One region of the Methylobacillus pratensis genome, then DNA from elsewhere that is predicted to be linked to it. Evidence: predicted binding sites of a transcription regulator. Region 1 holds the regulator's gene; each other region holds the start of a gene.

Region 1 (7,387 bases):
TTGCTCGCCGCCAGCATCATCACGCCCATGATGCTCTTGGCGTTGACCCGCCTGCCATTGCGCTCGATCCAGATTTCGCAGGCATGCTGGCTGGCCGTCTGCGTAAGCTTGGTCGAAGCGCGGGCGTGCAAGCCCAGTTTGTTGATGATTTCTATTTCTTGTTTAATCATGATGCTTACATGCGTCCTTGGAAAAATGTACCACCCCGTCACGCCCACCGCTGATGGATTTCTCCACCAGGGTCATGATGCTGTTGCCCTGCCGGTAGGTGAGCGCGCGCACCAGCATCGGCAGGTTGACCCCGGCCACACCTTCGACATGGCCCGGGATCAGCAACTTCGTCACCAGGTTGCAGGGCGTGGCGCCGTAGATATCGGAAAGTATCAGCACCCCTTGCCCCTCGTCCAGCTCCCTGATCATTTGCTGGGCCTGCGGCAGCAGCCCGCCCGGGTCGTCATGAGTGCCGACGCCTAGCTGCCTCAACAGCGGCGGGCGCGAACCCATGACGTGGCTTGCACAGTGAATCAGGCTTTCGCCCAGCGTTCCATGGGCAATGATGAGTATACCTATCATGCTTTGTATCCCGTATCCTCAGGAGCTTTCCGGCCGGCGATGCCAGCCTAGTTTTTCTCCAGTGACCTATGCCGTACCAGCACGCGGTATTGCTGGTGACGGAAATGCGCCGCAAGGCGCTCTGCGAAATAGACCGAACGATGCTGGCCGCCCGTGCAGCCAATCGCCACGGTCAGGTAGCTGCGGTTGTCGGCAATGAAACTGGGCAGCCAGCGCTCGATAAAACCGCGGATATCGTCGTACATGCCGTGCACGCTGTCGTGGCCTTCGAGGAAATCGCATACAGGCTTGTCCTGACCAGTTTGCGGCCTGAGCTCCAGGTCGTAATAGGGGTTGGGCAGGCAACGCACGTCGAACACGTAATCCGCATCCAACGGGATACCGTGCTTGAAGCCGAACGAGGAGAACAGCAGGATCAGTTCGCCGTTCTTCTGCGTCACGAATTCCTTGACCCAGTTGCGCAAGGCATTGGCGCTAAGGCTGCTGGTATCGATGCGCAACCCCATGTCCACCAGCGGCTCCAGCAAATGGCGCTCGTGGCTGATGCTTTCGGCCAGGGTGCTGGTGTCGCTGCTCAACGGATGGCGCCGGCGCGTTTCGCTGTAGCGCTTGACCAGGGTCTCGACATTGGCCTCCAAGAACAACACCTGCACTTCGATGCCCTCGCCCTTGAGCTTACGGATGTTGCCGGGCAGTGCCTCGAGCGAGGCGCTGCGGGTATCGATGCTGATCGCCACCCGTTCGTGGTTTCCCTGGCTCAGGTGCTCCGAAGCCTGGTGCAGCAAGGTGGCAGGCAGGTTGTCGATGCAATAGTAGCCGCTGTCCTCCAGCATCTTGAGTACGATGCTCTTGCCTGAACCCGAAAGACCGGTGACGATCACAAGCTGCATGGCCTATTCCGCCTGCGATTTGAGTTTGCGGGAAGTGCGTGCCATCTCGCGGTGCTGGCGCTGCATGAACTGCTTGGTGCCGTTGATGCCGCGCAGCAGCAGCATGTGGTTGCGCACCGCAACCTCCACCAGCACGGCGATATTGCGCCCGGCAGCTACCGGGATCACCACCTTGGGAACTTTGACCTCGAGGATTTTTTCATGCTGGGATTTGATCTTGAGCCGGTCGAGCGGCACCATGGTATCGGCCATTTCCAGTTGCACGATCAGGTCGAGCGGCTTGGTCGGCTTGACGGCGTTGTCGCCAAACAAGGCGCGGATATTGAGCACGCCTAACCCTCGCACCTCAAGGAAGTCCTGCAGCAGCGGCGGGCATCGCCCTTCCAGCCGGTCCGGCGCGATACGGTAGAAGTCGACAATATCGTCGGCGACCAGGCGATGCCCGCGGGAAATCAATTCCAGCGCCAGCTCGCTCTTGCCGATTGCCGGCGTGCCCTTGATCATAAGGCCGAAGCCCTGCACTTCCATGAACACGCCGTGCAGGCTTTCCGATATCGCCACCGCCTGGGCAAGATAATGGCTGAGCACGTCCATGAGGCCGGGGCTGCGCAACGGGGAGGTAAACAAGGGGGTGCTGAACTCGTCGGAGGCGGCCACCAGTTCATCCGGCGCTTCTTCGCCATTTGCAACAATGATCGCCGCCAAGTCGGCGGAAAACAGGTTCTTGATGGCCTGGAACAACTCGCGCGCCTTGAGACTGCGTAAATAATCCATTTCTGCGCAACCCAGCACCTGCACGCGGTTGGGATGCACAAAATTCAGGTGACCAACCAGCGCCAGGGATGGCTTGGTCACGGTTTCACTGGTCAGGGGGTTATCGCCGCCGGCTAACCCTGCTACCCATTTCAGCTTGAGCTTGCGGCGCGTATCCTTGTAAAGCTGGGTAACACTGATTTCAGCCATGTGTGCTTAATACCTTGGGAATGAATAAGCGGAAGGATTTGCTGCAAGAGCGCCAAATCCATGCATGAAAACCGGACTTGGCACTCTTTTGCAGCATTTCGCTAAAAGATTACTCGACCACCTGGTGCTTCAAACCTCCGGATGCCTGGTTGTGGTTGCTGACTTTTTCCTTATGTTTCACTACCTGGCGGTCGAGCTTGTCAGCCAGCGAGTCAATCGCGCTGTACATGCTTTCCGCCCCGCATTCCGCGTGCAGGTCGTTGCCCGGCACATGCAGGGTGGCTTCCGCCTTTTGCACCAGTTTCTCCACGCTCAGCGTGACCTTGAGGTCAATCACATGGTCAAAGTGATTGCTGAGTCGTGCCAGCTTGGACTGCACATATTCGCGCAGGGCTGGGGTAACGTCGAGGTGATGTCCGGTCAGGTGCAAATTCATAACGCTCTCCTTACTTGAAAAACGCGCAAATCAAAGCGACTTGCGCTGGTTGGCCGCGGGTATCTGTAGAGACTCGCGGTATTTCGCTATGGTTCTTCTTGCAACAACTATGCCTTGTTTGCCAAGGATGTCGGTAATCTGGTTGTCAGACAGCGGCTTCTTCGGGTTTTCCTCGCTCACCATCTGCTTGATCAACGCGCGGATCGCCGTGGCGGAGCACGCCCCTCCCGACTCCGTCGCCACATGGCTGCCGAAGAAATACTTCAACTCGTACACGCCGCGCGGTGTGAGCATGTACTTCCTCGTCGTCACGCGCGACACGGTGGATTCATGCAGGCCCAACTCGTCTGCAATCTCGCGCAGCACCAGCGGGCGCATGGCTACCTCGCCGTGTTCGAAGAAGTTGCGCTGCCTATCCACAATCGCCTGCGACACGCGCAGGATGGTGGAGAAACGCTGCTGGATGTTCTTGATCATCCATTTCGCTTCCTGCATCTGGCTCATAAGGTATTGACTGGAGCTATCGCGATTACGTTTCAGGATGCCGGCATAAAGCTGATTGATGCGCAGCTTGGGCACCACTTCGTCATTGAGGCTGGCGATCCAGATGCCCTTCACCTTTTTCACCACGATTTCGTGCTGGATGTAGTGGTCCGAGGTGATATGGCTGAACTCGCCGCCTGGGCGTGGGTTGAGTTGGGTCACCAGCTGCTGCACCGTTTTCAGGACATCGTCGTCGCAATGCAGCAGTTTGCGCAGGCGCGTGTAATCGCGGCTCGCCAGCAAAGGCAGATGTTGCTCGGCAACCTTGATCGCCAGGTCCACGGAGGGCGTATCTGCCGGCAGGGCGCGCAACTGCAATGCCAGGCACTCGGCCAGGTTACGGGCGCCGATGCCGGGCGGATCGAGGTTCTGGATATGCTTGAGCGCGGTTTCCAACTCGAGCAGGTCGATTTCGAGCTCTTCCGGCAGAAGCTCGGCCAGCTCTTCCAGCGACTGCTCGAGATAGCCGTCGTCATTGATGGCGTCCACCAGCACCATCGCCAGGGTCTGGTCGCGTTCTGACAGCGGTAGCAGCTTGATCTGGCTCAGCAGGTGCTCGCGCAAGGTGAGGTTGACCGCTTCCTGGAAACTGAAGTCGTTGTCGTCGTCATTGTTGGCGCCGCCCTCTTCCCAGCGGTTGCTGCCCTGGAAAGATTCGAAGTAATCGTCCCCGCCGCCGAATTCGTCAACGCGCGGCAACTCCTCGCTGGCTGGCGCAGGCGCCTCGCTGGCAGGAGCGGCGACCGCGGCATCCGGAGCGGGACTGTAGCTTTCGGACATCTCGGCAGCACCGTCCGGGCCGTCTATGCGCTCCAGCAAGGGGTTGGCCTGCAACAGCGACTCCAGCTCCTGGTTGAGTTCCTGCGAAGACAGCTGCAACAGCTTGATCGACTGTTGCAACTGCGGCGTCAATGCCAGGTTCTGGGAAAATTTTAGCTGTAGACTTTGTTTCATCTCTCTAATTCTGCGTTGACTACAGGCGGAAATCCTTGCCCAAGTAAACTTCTCTTACACTTTCGTTATGTATGATCTCGCTGGGCTTCCCCGATGCGAATACGCGGCCTTCATTCACGATGTAGGCGCGATCGCATATGCCCAATGTTTCACGGACATTATGATCCGTGATCAGTACCCCGATATTGCGCTCGGTCAGAAAACGCACGATCTTCTGAATGTCCAGCACGGCAATCGGGTCGATCCCGGCAAACGGCTCATCCAGTAGGATGAAACTGGGATTGGTCGCCAAACATCGGGCGATTTCCACCCGGCGTCGCTCGCCACCGGACAGGCTCACCGCCATGCTGTTGCGTATATGGGTGATATGGAGCTCCTGCAGCAGGGATTCAAGCTGTTCCTTCTGCTGCTCGGCCGTCATGTTCTGCAATTCGAGGATGGCCTGGATGTTTTCCGTCACGGTCATCTTGCGGAAGATCGACGGCTCCTGCGGCAGGTAGGCCAGGCCCATGCGCGCGCGCTGGTGTATGGGCATCCGGCTCAGATCCTTGCCATCCAGCAATATGCGTCCGCCATCTAGGGGCACCAGGCCCACCATCATGTAGAAACTGGTAGTCTTGCCCGCGCCGTTCGGCCCGAGCAACCCGACCACCTCGCCGCTGTTGAGCTGCAGGGAAATATCCTGCACCACGGTGCGCGACTTGTATTTCTTGCGTAAGCTTTCTACGATTAATTCACTCATTTATGCAATATCTATCGATGCCGTCTCTATAAAGCGCGGTTGCCTTCGGCCCGCATACAGACAAAGGCCCTCCAAATAGCCGTCAAGCTCAGGGAGTTTCTGCCGCGGGTTTCTTCTTGGGCTGGATAATGGCCCGCACTCGGCCAGTGGGTGTTGCAGGTGTCGCCGCTTGCGAGCCGCCGCTGATGACTTCCGCATACTCGGCATTGGCGTCATACATGATGTAGTCGCCATGCACGATATCCTCGCCGCGTTTGACCCATGCCTTGGTAAACAGCTGCACCTTGTCCATGCGTCCATCATACTCTATCCGCTGGGCGCTGCCTTCCATGTATTCGTTCTTGCCATCGCGCTTCTGCTTGAAGGTGGTGGGATTGCCATAGGACGTGCTGTGCTGGAAGCCTTCCTTGTCCTCGCGCACGATCAGCCTGTCGCCTCGGATCACCAGCGTGCCCTGGGTCAGGATGACGTTGCCGGTATAGGTGCTGGTCTTCTTGGCATCATTGACCTGCACGGAGTCGGCCTCCAGCTCGATCGGCTTTTCCCGGTCGGCCTTTTCGGCATGTGCCGTTGCAGACAGCATGCCGGCCAACATGGCAAGCAATAATGAATAACGCAGGTTGCGCATAGGGTCTCCGCTGAAGAATGTCGTTCTACTTGGTTTTAGTGGGCTGCTTGGCATTTTTGCTGTTACCGGATGTCGTCTTGCTGTTCTTGGAAGCCGCAGGCTTGGCTGCCGCCTGCTTAGGCTTGCTTGCCGTGCTGGTCTTGCTTGCCGCTTTTGGCTTGCTGCTCGTGCGCTTAGTGGCAGCCGGGCGTTCATAATGGCTGCGCACCCGTTTGTTGAGCTGGATAGTCTGGTTCTTCTTGTCGTAGACCATCCCGACCGCGCGCACCACGCTTTTCGGCCCTTGCGTAATCACCACAGGCTGGTCGGTCGACGCGATCTCGCTGTCCGGCTCCACGCGCAGGTATTCCGTCGTCAGCGTCATTTCCTGCCGGTCGCCAAATGCCTGCCGCACCACGCGCACGTCATCGCGGAACTCCACGACCTCGCCGTTGCTGGACACATGTCCGCGCTTGCCTGTTATCGTCGTGGTGGGCTTGCCGACGCCAAACTGGGTGAAATGCGGGTTTTCCAGCTCGGTAGTGTCGTCGTCCGGGTAATGCCGCATTTCAGAAGCCTTGAGAATATGGCTGATCGACCCTGTCGCATCCGTCTTGGTCGTGACGAAATTGTTCAGGATGTAATCGGGGTCGTGACGCGTCGTCCCATCCACGCGCGGCTCCGGCGGCTGCACCGTGCGGTCGATCCACAGCGTAATCAGGGCCAGCAGCCCGAGTACGGCAAGCGGAAACAGGATGGTATTGGTACGTCCTTGCATATCTCGCTTACTTCAAATAAGGGGCCATTTGCGCATCGAAGGTGCCTTGCGCCTTCATGAGCAGTTCGCAGACTTCGCGCACGGCGCCGAACCCGGCCTGGCGCTCTGTGGTGTAATGGGCATACTCCTTGACCAGCGGCATCGCGTGCGGCACGGTGATCGCCAGCCCGGCACGGCGCATGGGCGGAATGTCGATCACGTCGTCCCCCATGAACAGGCATTCCTCGGCAGACACTCCTTGCTTCTCGAGCAAGTCGTTGAAAGCCTCGAGCTTGTCGTCTATGCCCTGGTAGATGATCTGCACGCCGGTATTCTCGGCACGCTTCACCACCACATTGGACTTGCGGCCCGTGATATAGGCCATACGGACGCCGGTATGCTTGAGCATCTTCATTCCCAGGCCGTCCTGGGAATGGAACACCTTGTATTCCAGCCCGTCATCCCCCAGCATCAAGCCGCCATTGGTGAGGACACCGTCAACGTCAAACACTGCAATCTTGATGCGCTTTGCGCGTTCTTCTAAGGAAATCAACTTCTAAACCACCTTTGCCATGAGTAAGTCGTGCATATTGAGTGCGCCGACCAGGTTACCCTGCCGGTCGACGACCAGCAGGCTGCTTATTGAATATTGCTCCATCAAGGCCACGGCATCGACCGCCAGCTGCTCCGGGGCAATGACCTGCGGATCTTCATGCATGACGTCGCCCATGCTGGTGCCGTGGATGTCGATCCCGGCCTCGAAAGCCCGGCGCAAGTCGCCGTCCGTGAATATGCCGACCGGCTTGCCTGCCGCATCCAGCACCGCCGTCATGCCCAGCCCCTTGCGCGACATTTCCAGCAGGCCGTCCTTGAGGCTGCTGCTGCTTGGTATGCCGGGGATGTCGTTCCCGCTGCGCATGAT
Region 2 (7,387 bases), on a different contig from region 1:
CAGACCTCCACCCAGCGCATGGCCTATATCGGCGAAGTGTTGCAAGGGATGGAGGTGGTGCGCACCGTTCCGGGCGTCACAGGGTTGCTGCAGGGCTGGCGCACGCAATCCGAAAAGGTCAGCGACCTGGAAGCGGCGCGCAGGCTTTCCGCCAGCCATAGCAACACGCTTTCCGCCGGCATGATGACGTTTACCACCGTCGCCGTATTGACGCTTGGCGCCTACCTGATCGAGGCGCGCATGCTGTCCGTGGGTGGCCTCATCGCCTGCTCATTGTTGGCTGCGCGCGCCATGATGCTGGTCACGTCGCTGTACTTGGTGTTGGGCAAATGGGAAGACTTCGCCCGCTCCGCCAAACGCATGGATGCCTTGCTGGAATCCGGCAAGGCCGCGCATGGGGTCAGCCATGACATTGAACAATCCGCCCCGCATGCTTCATTCAAGGTCAGCAAGCCGGAGGCGAGGGGCGACATCACATTGCTGCGTTTAAGCAAGCGCTATCCCGACCGCCCTGCTGCGCTGGACAACGTCACGCTCAATATCGCCGCAGGCGAGAAAATCGGCCTCCTGGGACGTCCGGGCGCAGGCAAGAGCACCTTGCTCAAGCTGATCGCCGGCCTGAGCATTGCAGATGAAGGCGAAGTGTTGATCGACGGCTACGAACTGCATGCCATCTCTCCCACAGACCGTGCGCGCTGGCTGGCTTACAAGCCGCAGGAGCCCGTGCTGTTTGCAGGCACGCTGGAAGCCAACTTGCTATTGGCAGGCAGCAAACCGAACAGCGAACGCATGGAAAGCGCGCTATGGGCCTCAGGCCTGGAGGAAGAACTCAAGCAAGGCCGCCTCACCCTCACCATGGCGATTGCCGACCGCGGCAGCAACCTTTCCGGCGGACAACGTCAAAAGGTTGCCCTGGCGCGTGCTTTCGCCCAGAGCAGCAACATCCTGCTGCTCGATGAACCCAGCCTGGGGCTTGATCCGGAAGGCGAACAGCTTCTGGCGCAACGCCTGCCGCAGGTAGTGGGCAACGGCAACCTGATCATGATCAGCCACAGTGCCGCCATGATGACGGCGGTTCAGCGCATCATTGCCCTGGATGGCGGCAAGGTCGCGGCCGACGGGCCGAAAGAGAAACTGCTGCGTTCCGCTTGATCAATCAAACGGCAATAAAAAAGCCAGCGATTGCTGGCTTTTTTATTTTGGGTGTTTCCTACTTTTGCAATGCCCGCTGGATTTTCTGGTCGGTTTTATATTCGCTCAGCGCATACACGGACCAGATCGCCGCTGGAAGCCAGCCGATGATAGTGATTTGCAGGATCAGGCAAATGATGCCTGCAATCGGACGGCCAATCGTGAAAAACTGCAACCAAGGCAGGAAAATGGCAAGAATCAGGCGCATTTCAATCTCCTCTTTGTCTTTTAAACTTGTTGCAACAGTTTAGCCCAGAATCTTTTCCAGGGCGAACAGTTGCGCGATGGTCTCGCGCTCGCGAATCAGGTGCACCTTGTCGCCATCCACCATGATTTCAGCAGCGCGGGGGCGGGTATTGTAGTTGGAGCTCATGCTCATGCCGTAGGCACCGGCGGACAACACCGCAAGCAGGTCGCCTTGCTGCAATGCCAGCTTGCGGTCATGGCCGAGGAAATCGCCGCTTTCGCAAACCGGGCCTACAATCTCGTAAACCCGGGCAGCAACTTGATCCGCTGCAGGCTCAACTGCTGCGATCTCATGATAGGCATCGTAGAGCGCCGGGCGCATGAGGTCGTTCATGGCGGCATCCACAATGGCAAAGTTCTTGGCTTCGGTATGCTTGAGGTATTCCACCTTGGTAATCAGCGCGCCGGCGTTCCCCACCAGCGCACGCCCAGGCTCGAACACCAGCTTGACCTTGCGGTCGCCCAGCTTTTGCAGCATGGCGGCCGCGTACGCTGCAAAGTCAGGCGGCGTCTCGTCGGCATAGCATATGCCGATACCGCCGCCGAGATCGATATGCTCAATCCTGATGCCTTCGGCTTCCAGCTGATCCACCAGCGCCAATACCCGGTCGAACGCATCGAGGAACGGCGACAGCTCGGTCAATTGCGAGCCGATATGGCAATCCACGCCATGCACGGCAATATTGGGCAAGCTGGCTGCATGCTTGTACAGGCTGAAGGCATCCTCATACGCGACCCCGAACTTGTTGTTCTTGAGCCCGGTGGAAATGTAAGGATGCGTCTTGGCGTCCACGTTCGGGTTGACGCGCAATGAAACCGGCGCCGTCTTACCCAAGCGGCCAGCAACGTCATTGAGCCGGTCCAGCTCGCTGGCAGATTCCACATTGAAGCAGAAAATGCCTGCATCCAATGCGGCCTGCATTTCCACTTCGGTCTTGCCCACGCCGGAGAACACCACCTTCGCAGGGTCTCCACCTGCAGCCAGCACCCGCGCCAGTTCGCCGCCGGAGACAATGTCAAAGCCGGCGCCCAGGCGGGCGAACAGGTTGAGCACCGCGAGGCTGGGGTTGGACTTCACCGCGAAGCAGACAAGATGGGCCGTGCCTGCAAACCCCGCTGCAAAACGGGTATAGGCGCTCTCCAGGGCGGCACGGGAATAGACGTAGCTCGGCGTGCCGAACTCTGCTGCAACACGGGTCAACGGTACGTTTTCGGCATGCAGGATGCCATTCTTCAACTGAAATGGATTCACGGACAACTCATCGGGAAGGTTGTTGTTGCGGCTGCGGTTCCTGCGGGTACTGCTTTTCCGGGATATAAAGGTCGCCCTTGGTGCCGCATGCGGCCAAGGTCAGGCTTGCAATCAGGATCAGGAAGCAGAGGCGCATCATATTTGGATTCAAAGAGCTTATTTTAACACAAGGCCATCGCGGCTTCGGCAATGCCGTCAGGGCACTTCCGCGTAGCGCATGCGCGCTTCGATGATGCCCGCCTTGCGGATCAGGCCACGCGCTTCACGATGCTTGTCGTAATAGCGCGGATTCGGGATCATCGCCGCCAACTTGGCGGCCTGGGCGGCGCTCAGGCTGGCGGCGCTGGTCTTGTAGTAATGCCGCGCAGCAGCCTCGGCGCCGAACACGCCATTGCCCCACTCGATCACATTGAGGTAAATCTCGAAAATCCTGCGCTTGCTCATCATGCGCTCGAGCATCCAGGTGATCACGGCCTCTTCCAGCTTGCGCCAGGGCGTGCGCCCGGTGGAAAGGAACAGGTTCTTGGCAAGTTGCTGGCTGATGGTGGACCCGCCCGCGACGATCTTGCCTTTTTGCCAGTTCTTTTCATACGCCTTCTGGATACCGTCCCAATCAAACCCCTCATGGCCGACGAACTTGGCGTCCTCGGACGCAATCACCGCACGCTTGAGGTTGCGGGAAATCTTCTGATACTCCACCCACTGATGCTTGAGGGTCGCATCGGGGTTGTCTTGTCGCAACGTCGCCAAACTGGTGCGCATGAAAGCGCTGCTTGAGGGGTTATGCTCTACCCACCAGAGGATATGCATGAATATCCAAAGCTGGTACAGCACCACCAGCACCAGGGCGAGCAGCAACCCGCGCCACAACAACCGCCTGATCATGATGCCCGCAATGCGGCAATCACGGATGAGGTATCCGGCCGCACCTGGCGCCAGATATAAAAAGCTTCTGCCGCCTGCTCCACCAGCATGCCCAGCCCATCGGCAATTTTATGTACGTCCTCTTCACGGGCATACTGCATGAAAGGCGTTTCGCGCCCATACATCATGTCGTACGCCAAGGCATCAGCGGCAAACAATCCTGTCGGCAAAGGCAGCCGCTCGTTGCTCAAGCCGCTAGAGGTGGCGTTGATCACGACGTCGAACGCCTTGCCGACCAAGGCATCGAAACTGCATGCTTCCAGCACGGCATCAATAGGCCTGACACGCGCTGCCATCGCCTCGGCCTTTTCCACGCTGCGGTTGGCAATGCACAGCAATGCCGGATATGTATGCAGCAACGGCCCCAATACGCCTTCAGCGGCGCCTCCTGCTCCCAGCAGCAGCACGCGCTTGCCTGCCAGGGAAAACTCAAGGTTTTGCAGGATGTCGCGCACTAGGCCGATTCCATCCGTATTGTCACCATGGATGCCGCCATCCTTGAAGCTCAGCGTATTCACCGCGCCGGCATCACGCGCTCGTTCGCTTAATTCGGTTGCCAATGAATAGGCCTCGAACTTGAACGGGACGGTGACATTGGCCCCGCCATATCCTTGGGCCTGCAAGCCAGCCACAGTGGCAGCAAACCCGTCCAAGGGCGCCTTCACCTTGCTGTATTCGATCTGCTGTCCCGTCTGCTGCGCGAATGCGGCATGAATCAAGGGCGACTTACTGTGCTCCACCGGGTGGCCGATCACGGCATAACGATCCATGCAAATCCTCAGGCGTTGGTCCAAGGCAGGCCGGCAGCCTTCCAGCCATTGATCCTGCCGCGTTGCTTGGTGTCTGGCGTGGACTCGCCTTCAAAACCTTCGAGCACGTTGTAGGCCTCGGCATATCCGGCCTGAGCGGCCACGACGGCCGCATTGTGGGAACGCCCGCCTGTACGGCAGAGGAACATCACCAATGCCTCGTGGTCGACCTGCTTGTCCAATTGGGACAGAAAATCCGGGTTAGCCACCATGCCGGGATAAAACGCCCATTCGATGTGCGTCGCATTGGGCACGCGACCCACCAATTCAAGCTCCGCTTTGGTGCGCACATCCACCAGCTTGGCCGACGGAGCTAGCTCCAGGACTTTCTGCGCCTCCTGTGGCGTCAATGCTCCGGCATAGGGAAGCCCGTGCTGCTCGGCACGCTGTTTTGCATTCTGCAAAATGGCACTCAACGTTTCCATTGTTCTCTCCTTTTCCCTCTCAGAAATGCGGAGTATAGCGTTAAATTTTGCCACATCTCCCAATGCACAAGTATGGTGCACAAAACCGAGTGAACGCAATATTTTGGTGCACACATAGCGTTTCTCTTTTATAACCTTATGTGTGAAAATGGGAATTTGCGCGAATTCAATGGCACAGTTCCTGCTTCACCTTAGTGTCAAAGCATAGTGCTTAATTAACTTCTTAATCCAAAAAGAGCTAGGAGAATCAAATGGCGGTGGCCGACGTATTAAAGCTTGTGAAGGAAAACGACATCAAGTTTGTCGATTTTCGCTTTACTGACACCAAGGGCAAGGAACAGCACGTGACCGTGCCGATTTCCGCATTCGACGAAGACAAGTTCACTGAAGGCCACGCTTTCGACGGGTCTTCCATTGCAGGCTGGAAGGGCATCCAGGCATCCGACATGCTGCTGATCCCAGACCCAGAGACTGCCAACATCGACCCTTTCATGGACGAGCCCACCCTGTTCCTCACCTGTGACGTCGTGGACCCCACCGACGGCAAGGGTTATGACCGTTGCCCGCGCAGCATTGCCAAGCGCGCCGAAGCCTACCTGAAGTCCAGCGGCATCGGTGATTCGGCCTTCTTCGGCCCAGAGCCAGAATTCTTCATTTTCGACTCCATCAACTGGTCCGTGGACATGAGCGGCAGCTCCGTCAAGATCAACTCCGAAGAGGCCGCATGGGCTTCCAACGAGAAGTTCGAAGGCGGCAATACCGGCCACCGTCCAGGCGTCAAGGGCGGCTATTTCCCTGTGCCTCCCATCGACTCCCTGCACGATATCCGCTCCGCCATGGTAGTAGCCCTGGAAGAGCTGGGTGTGCCTGTCGAAGTTCACCACCACGAAGTCGCGACTGCCGGCCAATGTGAGATCGGCACCAAGTTCAGCACCCTGGTTCAACGCGCCGACTGGACCCAGATCCTCAAGTACGTCGTATTGAATACGGCGCATGCATACGGCAAGACAGCCACCTTCATGCCCAAGCCTATCTTCGGTGACAACGGTTCCGGCATGCACGTGCACCAATCCGTATGGAAGGATGGCAAGAACCTGTTCGCAGGTAACGGCTACGCCGGCCTGAGCGAATTCGCGCTCTACTATATCGGCGGCATCATCAAGCACGCTCGCGCTTTGAACGCTATCACCAACCCAGGCACCAACTCCTACAAGCGCCTGGTACCTGGCTTCGAAGCCCCTGTGAAGCTGGCTTATTCCGCGAAGAACCGCTCCGCGTCCATCCGCGTTCCTTTCGTGCAATCCGACAAAGCGCGCCGTATCGAGGCACGCTTCCCTGACCCAACCGCCAACCCATACCTGGCATTCAGTGCCTTGCTGATGGCCGGCCTGGACGGCGTGCAGAACAAGATCCACCCCGGCGAGCCTGCCACCAAGGATCTCTACCACTTGCCACCAGAAGAAGATGCAGCGATCCCAACTGTCGCCTCTTCCCTGGAGCAAGCGCTGGAAGCCCTGGACAAGGATCGCGAGTTCCTGACCCGCGGCGGCGTGTTCTCCGACGACTGGATCAATGCCTACATCGACCTGAAGATGGAAGAAGTGACCAAGCTGCGTCAAACTCCGCATCCGATCGAGTTCAGCTTGTACTACAGCGTTTAATCAGCGCATTGCATAACAAAAGCGGGGAAACCCGCTTTTTTTATGCCTAGAATCCGCCTCGGCGGCAATTGCCTGCACCAGACTTCTGCTCTACACTGAATCTCATGAAAAGAATTCGCCTGTCCCTTTTTACTTGGCTTGCATATGCAGTCACTTGTGGCAGCGCCCATGCCGAAATCTATAAAAGCGTCGATGAGAACGGCCATGTCACCTACTCCAACGTCCCCAGCAAAGGGGCCATCAAGCTGGAGATAGACCCGCCGCCCCCAGCTGCGACACCAGCTCCCAAATCCAAGCCTCAGGCGACGCCCAGCAACTTCCCGCGCGTCGACAGCCAAACGCAGAAAAAGCGTGACGATCAACGCAAGAAGATCCTGCTGGAGGAGCTGGAAGCAGAAAAAGCGGCTTTGGAAGAAGCCAAGAAAGCCTATGCCGAAGGCGAGTCCAAACCTGAGGTATACCGTGGCGCCAACGGAAAAACTTATCGCAACGTCGCAAAATTTGAGGAAAAAATGCAGCGATTGCAGGCCGACGTCGATGCACATGAACGTAATGTGCAGCTTTTGCAAAAAGAGCTGGAAGCTTTTAAATAAAAGGCTTCGGCTCAGTTAAAGCAATTGGCCTGGCTTTTGCTTAACACAAGCCATGGAACATAAAATCCCCCCCTCATTCGCAGGCTTGGAACATCTATCGACTGCGGTTATCCTGCTCGACAAACAACGTCGCGTCGTCTATGCAAACCCAGGTGCCGAAGTGCTGTTTGCCATCAGTGCCAAGCAAATCGCAGGCTTGCCTGTGTCACACGTATTTCCCGGTTGCGACATCCTCGACTCGGCCATGGAACATGCGATCAAGCACCATAGCCCATTCCGCGAGCAC
Region 3 (7,387 bases), 180 kb from region 1:
TCCAGTTCCGCTCCCAGGCCCAGCGAGTCGTTGATGACCACGTCCTTGAGGTAGTCCAGCCCGCCTTCGAGGTTGTCACGCCAGGTGCTGGTGCGCTGCAGGCGGTCGGCGGTGCGGATGTAGAACATCAAAAAGCGGTCTATCATGCGGACCAGCTCTTCCTTGCTCAGGTCGCTCGCGAGCAGTTCGGCATGGCGCGGCTTCATGCCGCCATTGCCGCAAACGTAGAGGTTCCAGCCGTTCTCGGTGGCGATCACGCCCACGTCCTTGCCTTGTGCCTCGGCGCATTCGCGCGTGCAGCCCGAGACGCCGAACTTGATCTTGTGCGGCGCGCGCAGGCCCTTGTAGCGGTTCTCCAGTTGCACGGCGAGGCCCACGCTGTCGTCCACGCCGTAGCGGCACCAGGTGGAGCCGACGCAGCTTTTCACGGTGCGCAGCGACTTGCCGTAGGCATGGCCGGACTCGAAGCCGGCAGCGATCAATTCTTCCCAGATATGCGGCAATTGCTCGACGCGCGCGCCGAACATGTCCACGCGTGCGCCGCCGGTGACCTTGGTGTAGAGGCCGTATTTCTTGGCAACCTGGCCGATCGCGATCAGGCCGTCTGGCGTGACTTCGCCGCCGGGCATGCGCGGCACCACCGAATAACTGCCGTCCTTCTGGATATTGCCGAGGAAATAGTCGTTGGAGTCCTGCAGCGATGCCAGGTCCTTCTTGAGAATGAAGTCGTTCCAGCAGGAAGCGAGGATGCTGGCGGCGGTGGGCTTGCAGATGTCGCAGCCTAGGCCCTTGCCGTGTTTTGCCAGCAGTTCGTCGAAAGTCCTGATCTGGCCCACGCGCACCAGGTGGTAAAGCTCCTGGCGCGAATAGGGGAAGTGTTCGCATAAGTGGTTGTTCACTGTCATGCCCAGCTTGACCATCTGCGCCTTCATCACCTGGGTGACCAACGGCACGCAGCCGCCGCAGGCGGTGCCGGCCTTGGTGCAAGCCTTGATCTCGCCGATGGAGCAGGCCCCGTTGGCGACCGCATCGCCGATCTGGCCCTTGGTGACGTTGTTGCACGAGCACATGACGGCATGGTCGGGCAAGGCGTCCACGCCCAGGCCGGGTTTTTCCTTGCCGTCGCTGGCGGGCAGAATGAGGAACTCGGGGTTTTCCGGCAAGGGCATTGCATTGACCGTCATTTGCTGCAGGGTGCCGTACTCATCGGCATTGCCGATCAGCACCGCGCCGAGTAGCTTCTTGCCATCTTCGCTGACGACGATCTTCTTGTAGATCTTGCGCACTTCGTCCAGGTATTGGTAGCTGCGCGCGCCGTGGGTTTCGCCATGCGCGTCGCCGACGCTGGCGACATCCACGCCCATGAGCTTGAGTTTGGTGCTCATGTCGGCACCCTGGAAAGTCGCGGCGGAATCGCCGGAAAGATGGGCGCAGGCGATGCGCGCCATGTCGTAGCCGGGAGCGACCAGGCCGTACATCTGCCCGTTCCAGTTGGCGCACTCGCCAATTGCGTAGATATCGTGGTCGCTGGAGCGGCAGAACTCGTCGATCGCGATGCCGCCGCGCGCGCCGATCGCCAGGCCGGATTCGCGCGCCAGCTCGTCGCGGGGACGGATGCCGGCGGAGAACACGATCATATCGGTCTCGAGCCAGGTTTCGTCGAAGAACACCATGCGGTGGCGGGCGGTGGCACCGTCGGTAATATTGACGGTATTGCGGCTGGTGTGCACGTGCACGCCCAGTTCCTCGATCTTGGTGCGCAGCACGCGGCCGCCGCTTTCGTCCACTTGCACCGCCATCAGGCGCGGGGCGAATTCCACCACGTGGGTGTCCAGGCCCATGTCGCGCAGGGCCTTGGCGCACTCCAGGCCCAGCAGGCCGCCGCCGACCACGACGCCGCTCTTGGCCGTCGCGCCTGCCGCAGTCATGGCTTCCAGGTCTTCGATGGTGCGGTAGACGAAGCAATTCTCGCGCTCGCGCCCGGGCACGGGCGGCACGAAAGGCACGGAACCGGTGGCCAATACCAATTTGTCGTAGGCCAGGGCAGTGCCGTCGGTCAGGCTGACGCTACGCTGGTGGCGGTCGATGTGGCTCACGCGGGCGTTCAGGCGCAATTGCAGGCCGGGGCGGTCATAGAAGCCGGCCTCGACCAGCGACAGGTCTTCAGCCGTGCTGCCCGAGAAGAAGCTGGATAGGTGCACGCGGTCATAAGCGGGGCGCGGTTCCTCGCCCAATACCGTTACCTGCAGGTTTGCTGCCGCGAGGTCGGGGTGGCGCTTGACCAGCTCCTGCACAAAATAATGTCCCACCATGCCGTTGCCGACGACCACTATGCGGGTGTGTTCATTCATCGTAGTGTTTCCTATCAGGTGCAAGCATGCGGCGCTCGTCTGCCATGTCCATGCATTGCCGTTGCGTAAGCCCAAAAACAAAAACGGCGTCCATGGCTTGCGCAACGACTGCCTGGGGCAGTGCGTAAACAAGCTATGGACGCCGTTGTCCACAAAAGGATTTCCTGACTACGGAAACCCCCTTGCTAAAAAAATACTCATCGTAATAAACGAGATTTACTGCTAGATAAGCAACGGGCATGCCAACACGCCATGTGCCCTGGCCATCAATTGGAGCAACCCGGTTAAGCCCTTTTCCTATATGGGTTTTCCCGCTTGCCCGCTATGCATTGGTTAATCTGGAGAGGCGCCGGCGCAGGCATGCAAGATCAGGATTGCGCACGGTAATGACGCACGGGTAAGGAATTGCACCAGAGTTGACCTTTTAGTAATAAGAATTGTTTTTATCTGTGAGCTGGGCGGACTGGTCAAAGGCAGTGCGTCATCAGGAAATAAACAGCAGGTAGACCATGATCACATTGGCCAGCAGCGAGCAAACTGCCAGCCACTGCCATTGCTGCAGCCGTGCACGCGCGAGCAGCGGGGTGCGCTGTACCGGCAGGATAGGGCGGATTTCACCGATTTCCAATGCCAGCAGCATTTCCTCCGCAGTCTCAAAGCGCGAGACCGGGTTGCGTGCCACGGCCTTGAGGATGATGTTTTCCAGCCAGCCGGGGATGTCGGGGCGGTAGCGCGTGGGCGGCACGGGATCGCCGAAGCGCGGGTGCTGGAACGGCTCGATCTCGCCGTAAGGATATTTGCGCGTCAGCAGGTGGTAGAGCGTGACGCCCGCCGCAAAAAGGTCGCTGCGCACGGAGGCAGCTTGCCCGGCATCGAACAATTCCGGGGCCATGAAGCTGGGGGTGCCGGGGTTGGACATAGCCGCCTCCTGCGCCTGGTGGCCGCTGGAGGCGACGCCGAGATCGAGGATGCGCAAGCGGCCGTCCTTGCCCATATGCAGGTTGGCGGGCTTGATGTCGCGGTGCAGGATATGCAGCCGGTGCAGGGCGCCTAACCCGCGCAGCATCTCTATCCCGATACGCGTGATGCCGGCCGTGGTGAAGTGGTGCCCGTGTTGCAGGCGATATTGCAGGGTCGCACCCTCGTGCCAGCTCATGACGTAATAGAGCTTGCTGCGCTGACCGGCATCGAGCGGCAGCACCTGCGGCAGGTGTTGCGACATGATGCGCTTGGCGAGCCATTCCTCGTTGAGCAGGCCCTGGCAGCTCTCGCGGTCCTCGGCCAGCAAAGGCTGCAGGGTTTTCAGCACCCACAGCTGGCCGCTCTGGCGATGCCTGATTTTATACACCAGGCTGGCGCGGGATTGGTGCATGAGCTCCAGTATCTCGAAGCCATCAAGATGGTCGCCGGGCTTGAGCTTGGGTGGCAATGCGAGTTGGCGGCCTGCCGCCAGGTGGTCGGTGAGCGTTTCCTCGCCCGGCTTGGCCACGCGTACCGCCACTACCGTGGCGTTATCGCTGCCGCCGGCCGCCAGCGCCAGGCGCGTGAGTTCGTCGCAACTGCGCTGCGGATGGTCGTATAGCCCCAGCGTATGGTGAATGACAGGCTGCTCCAGGGCGGCCCAGACGCCATCGGTCATCAAGGCGTAGACATCGCCGGCCTGTATGCCGCCTTCCGCGTAGTCCACGCTGAGCTGCTGGTCCAGGCCGACCGCGCGCTTGAGCACGTGGCGCATATCCGGCCTGTCCCAGACATGGTCGGTGGTGAGCAGCTCCAGTTTGCCCGCGCGCAGACGGTACAGGCGACTGTCGCCCACGTGTCCCGAATAATAGCGCTGGCCGCGCAATACCAGCAGCGACAGCGTCGTTGCCATGCCCGCCATTTCACGGTGCTGGGATGCCTGCGACAGCAGCCAGCGGTTGGCGGCCGCGATGACCTTGTCCAGCGCCGCCGGTATTTCCCAGGTATCAGGGGTGGCGTAATAGTCCGTCAGCAGGCTGCGCACGGTCATTTCGGCGGCTTCGCGCCCGCCGGCATTGCCACTGACGCCGTCCGCAACGGCAAAGATAGCGCCCTTGACGTCGAGGACTGCGCCGGCAGGCGTCACCATGCCCGCAAAGTCCTCGTTGCGTTCACGCTGCCCGGTGACCGAGCTCGAGCCCGTGGTGAATTCCAGCGCCATGCGGCTCACTATACCCTGGCGCTGGTGACGGCGGCAGAGCCCCAGGTGGTGCGCCAGCGCTTCTTGACCATGGTCAGGCCGAACAGGGCGACGACCGCCAGGCTGGCGAACATGGCCAGGCCGAGCTGGTAGCTGCCGGTGGCTTGCTTGGAGTATCCCAGGCTGGAAGCCAGGTAGAAGCCGCCGATGCCGCCTGCCATGCCGATCAGGCCGGTCATCACGCCGATTTCCTTGCGGAAGCGCTGGGGCACGAGCTGGAACACCGCGCCGTTGCCCATGCCCAGCGAGATCATCGCCAGTACCACGACCGCCAGGCCTGCCAGTTGCTGCTTCAGGCCAAAACTGAGGATGAACAGGAAGGCCGCCGCGAGGATATACATGGCGCTCAGGGTGCGGATGCCGCCGATGCGGTCAGCCAGGTTGCCGCCGATCGGGCGCACGAAGGAGCCCGCGAATACGCAGGCTGCGGTGAAATAGCCCGCATGCACCGGGTCCAGGCCATACTGGTCGTTGAAGTAGATGGTGAGCGAGGAGGCCATGCCGACGAAACCGCCGAAGGTGACGCTGTAGAAGAACATGAACCACCAGGCATCCTTGTCCTTGAGCACCGCCAGGTACTGGCTCAATGACTTGCCCGCCGGCGGGTTGGGCGCGTCCTTGGCGAACAGCACGTAGACGGCCAATGCGATGCCGAGCGGGATCAATGCCAGCCCGAAGACGTTATTCCAGCCGAAGGCGAGCGCAAGGCCCGGGGCGAACAGGGCGGCGAGGGCGGTGCCGGAATTGCCCGCCCCTGCGATACCCAGCGCGGTGCCCTGGTGCTCGGGAGGATACCAGCGCGAAGCGAGCGGCAGGGCCACGGCGAACGAAGCGCCGGCAAAGCCCAGGAATACGCCCAACAGCAAGGCCTGCTGGTAGGAGTGGATGCCGTGCAGCCAGGCGAAGGCCAGGGCCGCCAGCACGATCAATTGACCGATCAGTCCGGCCTTTTTCGGCTGGATCTGGTCTACCAGCACGCCCATGACCAGGCGTAGCAGGGCGCCGGTCAATACCGGCGTGGCCACCATCATGCCTTTCTGTGCCGGGGACAGGGTCAGGTCGGCGGCAATCTGCACCGCCAGCGGGCCCAGCAGCACCCAGACCATGAAGCTGAGGTCGAAGTAGAGGAAAGCGGAGAACAGGGTCGGTTTATGTCCTGCCTGCCAAAAACTTTTTTGCATGATATTTCCTTGAGTAAGGGATGGAGAACGCCAGCCGTGGATGATTGCGGTACTGTCGTCCTGTCTATGCCGCGATTGAAACGGATTGCAGCAGCTCTTTGCCGTTGGCCAGCCGGACCACGTCGCCGACCACGATAATGGCCGGGCTCGCCAGGCCTGCCTGTTGTACTGCCGCTGCCAGCAAGGACAATGTGCTGGTGACGTGCCGCTGCTGGGGGAGGGAGCCGTTCTGGATCGCCGCCGCCGGGGTATCCGGCGACATGCCTGCGGCCAGCAGTTCGCTGGTGATGCCGGCGAGGTGTTTCATGCCCATGTAGATCACCAGCGTGGTGCCGCTTTGCGCCAGGGCTTTCCAGTTCTGTCCGCTCTCGCCGTCTTGCAGGTGGCCGGTGACGAAGCTCACGCCGTGCGTGTAGGCGCGATGGGTGACCGGGATGCCCAGGGTGGCTGGCACGGCGATGCCGCTGGTGATGCCGGGAATTACTTCCACCTCGATGCCTGCGGCCCGCAGCTCCAGCATTTCCTCGCCGCCGCGGCCGAACAGGAAGGGGTCGCCGCCTTTCAGCCTGGCAACGGTCTGGCCTTGTTCCGCCAATGCCGCCATCATGCGGTTGATGAAGTGTTGCGGCGTGGACTTGCAGCCGCCGCGCTTGCCGACCTCGATGACGCGTGCTTGCGGCGCATGTTGGAGGATTTCGCGGTTGACCAGGTCGTCCACGAGGATCACCTCGGCCTGCTGCATGGCCTTGACCGCCTTCAGTGTCATGAGCTCCGGGTCGCCGGGCCCGGCACCTATCAAATAAACTTTTCCTGCCATGTTTCTCGCCTGTTTCAAAAGTACTTCAATAAAAGCTGTTCAACGTCATCAACTTGATTTGCATATGGAGCTTCCATGTGGTCCTCTCCGGCCCGGTAGCCAGTTGCCAGGATGAACTAGCCATCCTGGCAATATTCGCCTGATGTCAGAAGGTGTACATCATGGTGAGCCAGAGTTTTTCCGTGTCGCGCACCCGGCCCGCGGCATTGTTGCCTGGCAAGGCGGTGTATTGATCCTTCTCGGAATACTTGCCGTATTCGAGCTTTGTCATCAGGTGCGCGTTGACGTTATAGGTGACGGCGGCATTCCATTCCGTACCGTATTTGTCGCCGAAACCCCCGCCCACGGTATTGAAGCGGCCATCCGACTTGATGACGTGATAATCGGCAAAAAACTGGAAGTCGCCGATCTTGTAGGTCGCGGTGACGAACGTATCCTTGATGCCTTCCAACGGCGTGGTGAGAAACTTGTCCACCCAGCCCTGGAACAGGTGGTTGGTGCCGAACGGGGTCTGGAAGGCGTAACGTCCGCTGTTGCTGGACAGCAGCTCCTGGTCGGCGCGCAGCGAGAAATTGCCATAGGCCGCGCCGCCGCCCAGCTTGTAGTAGTGGGCATCGATACGGGAGTCGCCGCCGCTGTAATCGGTCTGCTTGGCATATTCCGCCGTGTAGAGGCCTTTCCAGTCGGGCGTGAAGGCATGCACGCCGTCCAGCCGTATGCCCAGAGTCTTGTTGCCCTGGTCGGCTTCCTGGTTGATGTTGCCGTTCTTGCCGGCGGCAATGCCGCCTGTTCCCGCCGCGTTGCCGAACCATGCGCG
Region 4 (7,387 bases), on a different contig from region 1:
TTGATCATGCCGGTTTCTCCCTTGAGGATGAGGTCGGCGACCAAGGGCGAATTGAGCAAGATTTCAATCGCGGCGCAGCGTCCGCCGCCTTTCTTCGGCACCAGGCGCTGCGAGATAAATCCGCGCAGGTTGAGCGAGAGGTCCATATGCAGCTGCGCATGCCGTTCTTCCGGGAAGAAGTTGATGATGCGGTCTATGGCCTGGTTGGCGCTGTTGGCGTGCAGGGTCGCCATGCACAGGTGGCCGGTCTCGGCGAACGCCAGGGCGAACTCCATGGTTTCGCGGTCGCGGATTTCGCCAATGAGGATGACGTCCGGCGCCTGCCGTAAGGTGTTCTTGAGCGCGCTGAACCAATCGTTGGTGTCGCGCCCGACCTCGCGGTGCGTGATCAAGCAGTTCTTGCTCGCATGTACATACTCCACCGGGTCTTCCACGGTAATGATATGCCCGTGGCTGTTTTCGTTGCGGTAGTCGATCAAGGCCGCGAGGGTGGTGGACTTGCCCGAGCCGGTGCCGCCGACGAGGATCACCAGGCCGCGCTTGGCCGAGATGACTTCCTTGAGCACGGGCGGCAGGCCGAGGTCGTCGAAGCGCGGAATCTGCGTGGTGATGGTGCGCAGCACCATGCCGACCTTTTCCTGCTGGATGAAGACATTGACGCGGAAGCGGCCGATCTCCTTGGGCCAGATGGCGAAATTGCATTCCTTGCTCTGCTCGAACTCCAACCGCTGCTTTTCGCTCATGAGCGCGTAGGCGAAGGCCTTGGTGTGCTCGCCGCTCAGTTTCTGCTGGGTGACCGGCGTCATCTTGCCGTCTATCTTCATCGCGGGCGGAAAGTCCGCGGAGATGAACAAGTCGGACGCCTTCTTCTCCAGCATGGAGCGCAGTAGCGTGTGCATATAGGCCAGAGCCTGTTCCTGATTCATGCCAAATCCAATCCGGGATGCGGGTTAAAAGGGCCTTAAATAGCCGATGGGCAGATGCCATATTAAATGAGGTTAAACGCCGCTGTCATTATGTCCGGCTCCGGTTGCGTTGTCTTGATTGCTCAGGGCGGCTAACACACCTCGGCGAAGCGTTCCTGGCAAGGCAGGGCAGCAACGCCAGGAGTGGTTTGTTAGCCGCTATGCCAGCCGCGCCTGGGAAATTAAGCACGCATGGCGCTTATATGGGGTCATGGATTCTTACACTCAAGAGCCTAAATTTAATTTGGCGGATGCCGCTAATATGCTTACACTGCCATGGCGTTTCCATTGGAAACTGTTTTCTGAATTGACCGCAAGCGAGTTGTACCAAGTCCATGAACGATATCCGCGAACGCGAGGCCATGAATGCCTATCTCAAGCTGCTCAAGAACAAGGGAGTCGACAATGAGGGACTGATGCAGCGGGAGCACTGGCTTCTCGCGCTGGTGCCTGCCATTGCGGGGCAGCCGGCGGACGGCCTGATCTACCGTGAAGCCGTTGAGCACCTGCTGACCGAAGTCGAGCGCGAGCAATGGCCGTTCTTCCTTTCCGTGGTGCGCGAGTACTACCATTTCTGGAATCACGACATCAAGGCGATTGCGGCCTTGAACGCTGGGCAGGAGTTCGAGCTCAACCCGACCAAGTGGCAGCCTGTCGAGCAAGACCTCAAGACGCTGTGGCAGCGCCTGGACAGCGAGAAGTTCGGCGTAGCCGACACCTGGCCGCTCAAGGCCTATAGCCATGCATTGCGCCAGGAGGGGGCGGACCAGGCATTGGTCGATACCCGGATGCGGCTGGTCAAGCTGCTGTTGCTCAAGCTGCGGGATGCGCCCGAACGCGACCATAAGGTATATCGCCAGGCGGTGAACGCCACGGTCGGCATTTTCACCATGAAGCCTACCCAGCGGTTGTTTCTTGCCGTGGTGCGCGAGTTCTATTATTTCTGGATCGGTGACCCGGACGCGGTCAGCCACATCCAGATCGAGCGCGCGGACAATATCGCCTGAGAGGGCAGCCTAGCTGTACTTTTCCGGCGACCGTGTTTTCGCATGCGCCGCGCTACTTATTTCAATGAGTCGAGCTTGCGCTCCAGCTGCTCGCAAATGGTCTTGAGTATCTTGATGCGGGCATATTTCTTGTCGTTGGATTCGACTAGGGTCCAAGGCGCCTGCTCCGTGCTGGTGCGGTCTATCATGTCGCAGACGGCGCGCTGGTAATCGTCCCATTTCTCACGGTTGCGCCAGTCTTCCTTCGTGATCTTGTAGCGTTTGAATGCGGTGTCCTCCCTGGCCTTGAAACGGGCCAGCTGCTCTTCCTGGTCGATATGCAGCCAGAATTTCACTAGCACGATGTCGTGGCTGACCAATTGTTCCTCGAAGTCGTTGATTTCCGCATAGGCGCGCATCCAGTCCTGCGTGCTGCAAAACCCTTCCACTCGTTCCACCAGCACGCGGCCGTACCAGGTGCGGTCGAAGATCGTGACGCGCCCGCGTCTGGGCAACTGGCGCCAGAAGCGCCATAGGTAGGGCTGGGCGTTTTCCTCGTCCGAGGGCGCCGAGATCGGTACGACGCTATAAGTCCGGGCGTCCATGGCCTGGGTGACGCGGCGGATGGCGCCGCCCTTGCCGGCAGCGTCGACGCCCTCGAACGCGATGATCACCGAAATCTGCTGGAATTTTTCATGGCGGGTGAGCAGGTTGAGCTTGCCTTGGTACTCCTCCAAGCGCTCTTCATAATCGTCCTTGTCCAGGGATTTTCCCAGGTCCAATGTGTTCAGCACATTGAGGCCGTCCGCCGCCGTTAATGCTAGCGCGGGGGCTGCCGCTTTGCGGGGAGGGGGAGCCTTGCTATCCAGGCGGTTGCGTATGGTTTCCAACAGGTATTTGCCCGTGGTCAGGCTGCGGTAATTGGCGTTGAAGCCTTCGATGACCAGCCAGGGCGCGTTGGCGGTACTGGTCTCGCGCAGGATATGGCCAGTGAGGGTACGGAATTCGTCATAGTGCTTGAGGTGCTGCTTGTCCTGTTCGGTGACGCGCCAACGGGTCTTGGGATTGGCTTCCAGCTCGGCAATCCGGGTTTTCTGTTGTTTTTTGGAAAGATGGAACCAGAGCTTGATGACGAGCGCGCCTTCGTCCGTGAGCATGCGCTCGAAGCGCACAATGTCGCTGAGGTGGCTGTCGAGCTTCTTGCGCAGTTTTCCGTCCGAGAGGTTTTCCAGAATGGGCGCGGTATACCATGAGCCGAAGAAAATCCCGATTTTGCCCTTGGGCGGCAGCTCGCGCCAGAAGCGCCACATGCGGGGGCGCTCCGCCTCATCTTCCGTGGCGGGACCGAAGGCGCAAGTATGGATCAGGCGCGGGTCCATCCACTCGTTGAGCAGGTTGGCGGTTTCTCCCTTGCCCGCGCCATCCACGCCGCCGATCAGGATCAGGACGGGGAAGGCCTTGGATTCCGCCAGGTCGAACTGCAGGTCGAGCAGCGCCTCGCGCAAGGCGGGCACTTCCTTTTTATAAAGGTCGTCGTCGATGCTGTGGCCGAGCTCGGCGGATTCAAACATGGCAGGTTTCCTGGAAGGCGTTGTTAGTTGGTGTTGATTCATGGTGCAGAGTTTCAGGGCAAGTGTCAAAGCTCCTGCTGTATTTGAACGGCATTGGTGCAATGCACAGTATGCAGTTCATCTTTGGTGCGTTTCTGTCTATGGAGCTTTATAAAACCTTTTAAAAACAATGAAATGTTGAGTGGCGCGGTTTTTGCTAATTATCTCCCGCGATAAAAATAAACGGAGGAGATGACATGGACTCAACACAGTCGGGAAATGACGTGTTTTTCATATTGCTGGGCGCCATTATGGTGCTCGCCATGCACGCGGGGTTTGCCTTCCTGGAGGTGGGTACCGTGCGCCGCAAAAACCAGGTCAACGCCCTGGTCAAGATCATGGTGGATTTCTCGGTATCCACCATCGCCTATTTTTTCATCGGGTATGGCGTGGCCTACGGCGTGGGCTTCCTGCAAGGGGCGGAAGCGCTTTCTGCGCACCACGGGTATGAGCTGGTAAAGTTCTTTTTCCTGCTGACGTTTGCCGCCGCCATCCCTGCCATCATTTCCGGGGGCATTGCCGAGCGGGCCAAATTCAATCCCCAGATCGCCGCGACCTTTGTTATCGTCGGCGTGGTATACCCCTTCTTCGAGGGTATCGCCTGGAACGGCCATTTCGGTTTCCAAGACTGGCTGGAAGCGGCTTTCGGCGCTCCCTACCACGACTTTGCCGGCTCTGTCGTCGTGCATGCGATGGGCGGATGGATCGCGCTGGCGGCCGTATTGCTCCTTGGCCCTCGCATCGGCCGCTACAGCAAGGACGGCAGGCTGCATGCCTTCCCGCCGTCCAGCATTCCCTTCCTGGCGCTGGGCGCCTGGATACTCACGGTCGGCTGGTTCGGCTTCAACGTCATGTCCGCCCAGACCGTGGATGCGGTGACCGGTTTGGTAGCGCTCAATTCATTGATGGCCATGGTCGGCGGCACGCTCGCGGCATTGCTTGCGGGCAAGAACGACCCCGGCTTCGTGCATAACGGCCCGTTGGCAGGCCTGGTGGCGATTTGCGCGGGCTCGGACGTGGTCAACCCCTTGGGGGCATTGGTGATCGGGCTGGTGGCGGGCGCGGTGTTCGTCTGGACTTTTACCTTGACGCAGAACCGCTGGAAGATTGACGACGTGCTCGGCGTCTGGCCCCTGCACGGCATCTGCGGCGCCTGGGGCGGCATTGCGGCCGGCATCTTCGGCGCAACTGCGCTGGGCGGCATGGGCGGCGTCAGCTTGGTGTCGCAACTGCTGGGCACGGCATTGGGCCTGGCCGTTGCGCTGGCAGGCGGTTTCGCGGTTTACGGCGTATTGAAACTGCTGGTCGGGTTGCGTCTGGACGCTGAACAGGAATACGACGGCGCCGACCTTTCCATCCATAAAATTGCAGCTACGCCTAACTTGGCTGCAGGGCAGGATGAGTAGGCGTCCTTAATATTGAATGCATCACATGCTTTGCTGCAAGCTGTCGTGACCACTTGCAGCGGCAGGAGGGGACGATGCCTGGCGCCGGCATTGTGTCGGCGTGCATGACATGATCCTCTTGAACGCGGTGCTGAACGCGCTCTCGGATTCGTATCCCAGTGAGAAGGCGATCGAGGAAACGCTCTCGTTGCCGGAGCGTAGGCGGTCTGCCGCCAGCAGCATGCGCCAGCGCGTCAAATAGTCCATGGCGGTGCTGCCTACCAACGCCTTGAACCGTTGCGCAAACACGGTGCGCGACACGCCTGCAACCCGCGCCAGCTCTTCCAGCGTCCAATGCCGGGCAGGCTCGGCATGCATGGCGCCTATCGCAGGGCTGATCTGCCGGTCGGTCAATGCGAGGAACCACCCCTGTGGCAATTCGCTGGAAGTCACCAGGAACAGCCGGAGCACCTGGACCAGCATCAGGTGCGCCAGATGAGTGGACATCAGTACCCCACCCGGTTGCGCGTGGCGCAATTCCGAGGCAAGTTGATCAAGAGACCACCGCAAGACCTCCGCCTGGCTTGATGCCTTGGGGATATTGATGATGGGCGGCAGCGCATCGAACAGGGCGGCGGCGTGATTGCCGGAAAAGGCAAAGCGCCCGCTGATGAGAAACATCTCCCCACCGCCGTTATGGACGGCAATTCCGTGACGAGAGACGGCCTCCATGATGTGCCCGCCGTCTTCCGGGGGCAATTGCGGGTCTGTTGACAATATGACGCGGCGTTTGCTGTTCAGCAAAAAGCAGTCGCCCTCCTCGAAGCGGACCGGGTATTCCAAATCCTCCGTGATGCCCCAGCAAGCGCCTTTTACTATCGCCGTGAACTTGATTCCGTCATGAGGCGGAAAACTAAAAGACCAATCTCCGGCAGCATCGAAACCTGCATAGAATTGCCCGCGAGGTTTTAGGAGCGATAGTACGTCAGAAAGAGGATCCATCACCAAGGCCGTACTGATGAAAAAGGAATGGGTACTTTAAAGCATGGTTCGTTCACGGGGCAAGAACTACAATTTTTCCCATGCAGGATGTTTTTTCTCATCCGCCGACTTTTGCAACGTTTTGGAGGCTTCCCCATGGCACAAACACAATCCGTTATCTTCAAGAACCGCGATTGGGAGGTTGCTGCTACGCTGCGCTTTCCCCATGGCTTCGGGTTCGATACCAGCAGGAAGTACCCGGCCATTGTCTGTGCCCACCCTATCAGCAGTTGCAAGGAGCAGACTGCGGGCAACGTCTATGGCGAAGCGCTGGCCCAGGCCGGCTTCATCACGCTGGCTTTCGACGCCTCAACCCAAGGCGCCAGCGGGGGCGAGCCGCGCTTCAGCGAAGATCCCGGCACCCGCGTCGAGGACTTTCGCTGTGCCGTGGACTACCTGGTGACGCTGCCGTACGTGGATGAAGAACGCATCGGCGTGCTGGGCGTGTGCGGTGGCGGCGGCTATGCCGTCAATGCCGCCATGACTGAGCGGCGCTTCAAGGCGGTGGGCACTGTTGTCGGCGCCAACTATGGCCGCCTGATGCGCGAAGGCGACATGACGCCCGATGCCGCCATCAAGACGCTGGACGCCATCGCCACGCAGCGTACCGCCGAAGCGCGCGGCGACGAGCCGCTGATCGTCGGCTACATCCCGAACTCCGAGGCAGAGCGTGCGAAAGCCGGGCTGGACAACATCGACATCGTTGAGGCCGTACAGTACTACACTACGCCGCGCGGCCAGCAGCCAGGCTCGCCCAATAAGCTGCGCTTTACCAGCACCGCCGCGGCCATGGGCTGGGACGCCTTCCACTTCGCCGAGGTATTATTGACCCAGCCGCTGCATATCGTCATCGGCAGCGTACCCGGCGCCTTCGGTTCCTATCGCGATGGTTTAGAGTTGTATGGCCGCGCGCGTTCGAGTCAGAAGAGCATCCAGGTCGTCGAGGGGGCAAGCCATTACGACTTGTACGATCAGCCAGAAGCTACCAGCCAGGCGCTGGCACAATTGGTGCCTTTCTACAAGAAACACCTGGTGGCGTAATGTCTGGATGACCTTGTCGCTCCAGTAATGCGCCTTGATGTGCTTTATTTTAACTGAGCAGGTTCCAAGCGCATTGGCAATGGGCTGCGTAGGGCTGGGCTAGGACTCTGTTGTCGTGCTATCTTCGGGTTGTTGCGGATTCCAGGTGTTTTATGCTCAGGCAGACCAAGATATTGTTGTGGCGCTTACTAGCCGTGATTGCGTTGATTCTCGGCGTGATCGGCGCGTTCCTGCCGATCATGCCCACGGTGCCGTTCGTGCTGCTGGCGGCGTGGGCGGGCGGTCATGGCTGGCCGCAACTCGAGCATTACCTGCTCAACCACCCCAAATACGGGCATCACATCCGAGATTGGCGCGAG

Evidence for each region. Region 1 encodes sigma-54, which starts transcription at its own class of promoters, with help from an activator protein. Its sites were predicted from a motif close to TGGCACNNTTCCTGCT; they were not measured.
Region 2: the regulator sigma-54 is predicted to act here: its motif matches at 5,018-5,033, upstream of glnA (type I glutamate--ammonia ligase).
Region 3: the regulator sigma-54 is predicted to act here: its motif matches at 2,581-2,596, upstream of nirB (nitrite reductase large subunit NirB).
Region 4: the regulator sigma-54 is predicted to act here: its motif matches at 3,705-3,720, upstream of ACW4YW_RS02625 (ammonium transporter).

The regions. Positions count from the first base shown of each region.
Region 1 is NZ_JBSUSR010000003.1:109,046-116,432, reverse strand. Features, by position in the region: gene ACW4YW_RS07945 (HPr family phosphocarrier protein) at 1-170, opposite strand, end outside; gene ACW4YW_RS07940 (PTS sugar transporter subunit IIA) at 163-573, opposite strand; gene rapZ (RNase adapter RapZ) at 621-1,463, opposite strand; gene hprK (HPr(Ser) kinase/phosphatase) at 1,467-2,426, opposite strand; gene hpf (ribosome hibernation-promoting factor, HPF/YfiA family) at 2,536-2,862, opposite strand; gene ACW4YW_RS07920 (RNA polymerase factor sigma-54) at 2,893-4,359, opposite strand; gene lptB (LPS export ABC transporter ATP-binding protein) at 4,379-5,101, opposite strand; gene lptA (lipopolysaccharide transport periplasmic protein LptA) at 5,190-5,696, opposite strand; gene lptC (LPS export ABC transporter periplasmic protein LptC) at 5,755-6,486, opposite strand; gene ACW4YW_RS07900 (KdsC family phosphatase) at 6,494-7,018, opposite strand; gene ACW4YW_RS07895 (KpsF/GutQ family sugar-phosphate isomerase) at 7,022-7,387, opposite strand, start outside.
Region 2 is NZ_JBSUSR010000002.1:162,264-169,650, forward strand. Features, by position in the region: gene ACW4YW_RS05385 (peptidase domain-containing ABC transporter) at 1-1,152, shown strand, start outside; gene ACW4YW_RS05390 (YqaE/Pmp3 family membrane protein) at 1,211-1,399, opposite strand; gene lysA (diaminopimelate decarboxylase) at 1,439-2,689, opposite strand; gene lptM (LPS translocon maturation chaperone LptM) at 2,697-2,828, opposite strand; gene mtgA (monofunctional biosynthetic peptidoglycan transglycosylase) at 2,885-3,574, opposite strand; gene aroE (shikimate dehydrogenase) at 3,571-4,383, opposite strand; gene ACW4YW_RS05415 (rhodanese-like domain-containing protein) at 4,392-4,847, opposite strand; gene glnA (type I glutamate--ammonia ligase) at 5,099-6,508, shown strand; gene ACW4YW_RS05425 (DUF4124 domain-containing protein) at 6,613-7,101, shown strand; gene glnL (nitrogen regulation protein NR(II)) at 7,154-7,387, shown strand, end outside.
Region 3 is NZ_JBSUSR010000003.1:284,533-291,919, forward strand. Features, by position in the region: gene nirB (nitrite reductase large subunit NirB) at 1-2,351, opposite strand, end outside; gene ACW4YW_RS08870 (protein kinase domain-containing protein) at 2,836-4,533, opposite strand; gene ACW4YW_RS08875 (nitrate/nitrite transporter) at 4,542-5,753, opposite strand; gene cobA (uroporphyrinogen-III C-methyltransferase) at 5,818-6,570, opposite strand; gene ACW4YW_RS08885 (alginate export family protein) at 6,716-7,387, opposite strand, start outside.
Region 4 is NZ_JBSUSR010000001.1:584,900-592,286, reverse strand. Features, by position in the region: gene ACW4YW_RS02640 (PilT/PilU family type 4a pilus ATPase) at 1-926, opposite strand, end outside; gene ACW4YW_RS02635 (hypothetical protein) at 1,301-1,972, shown strand; gene pap (polyphosphate:AMP phosphotransferase) at 2,029-3,522, opposite strand; gene ACW4YW_RS02625 (ammonium transporter) at 3,759-4,967, shown strand; gene ACW4YW_RS02620 (AraC family transcriptional regulator) at 4,989-5,948, opposite strand; gene ACW4YW_RS02615 (alpha/beta hydrolase) at 6,084-7,028, shown strand; gene ACW4YW_RS02610 (YbaN family protein) at 7,181-7,387, shown strand, end outside.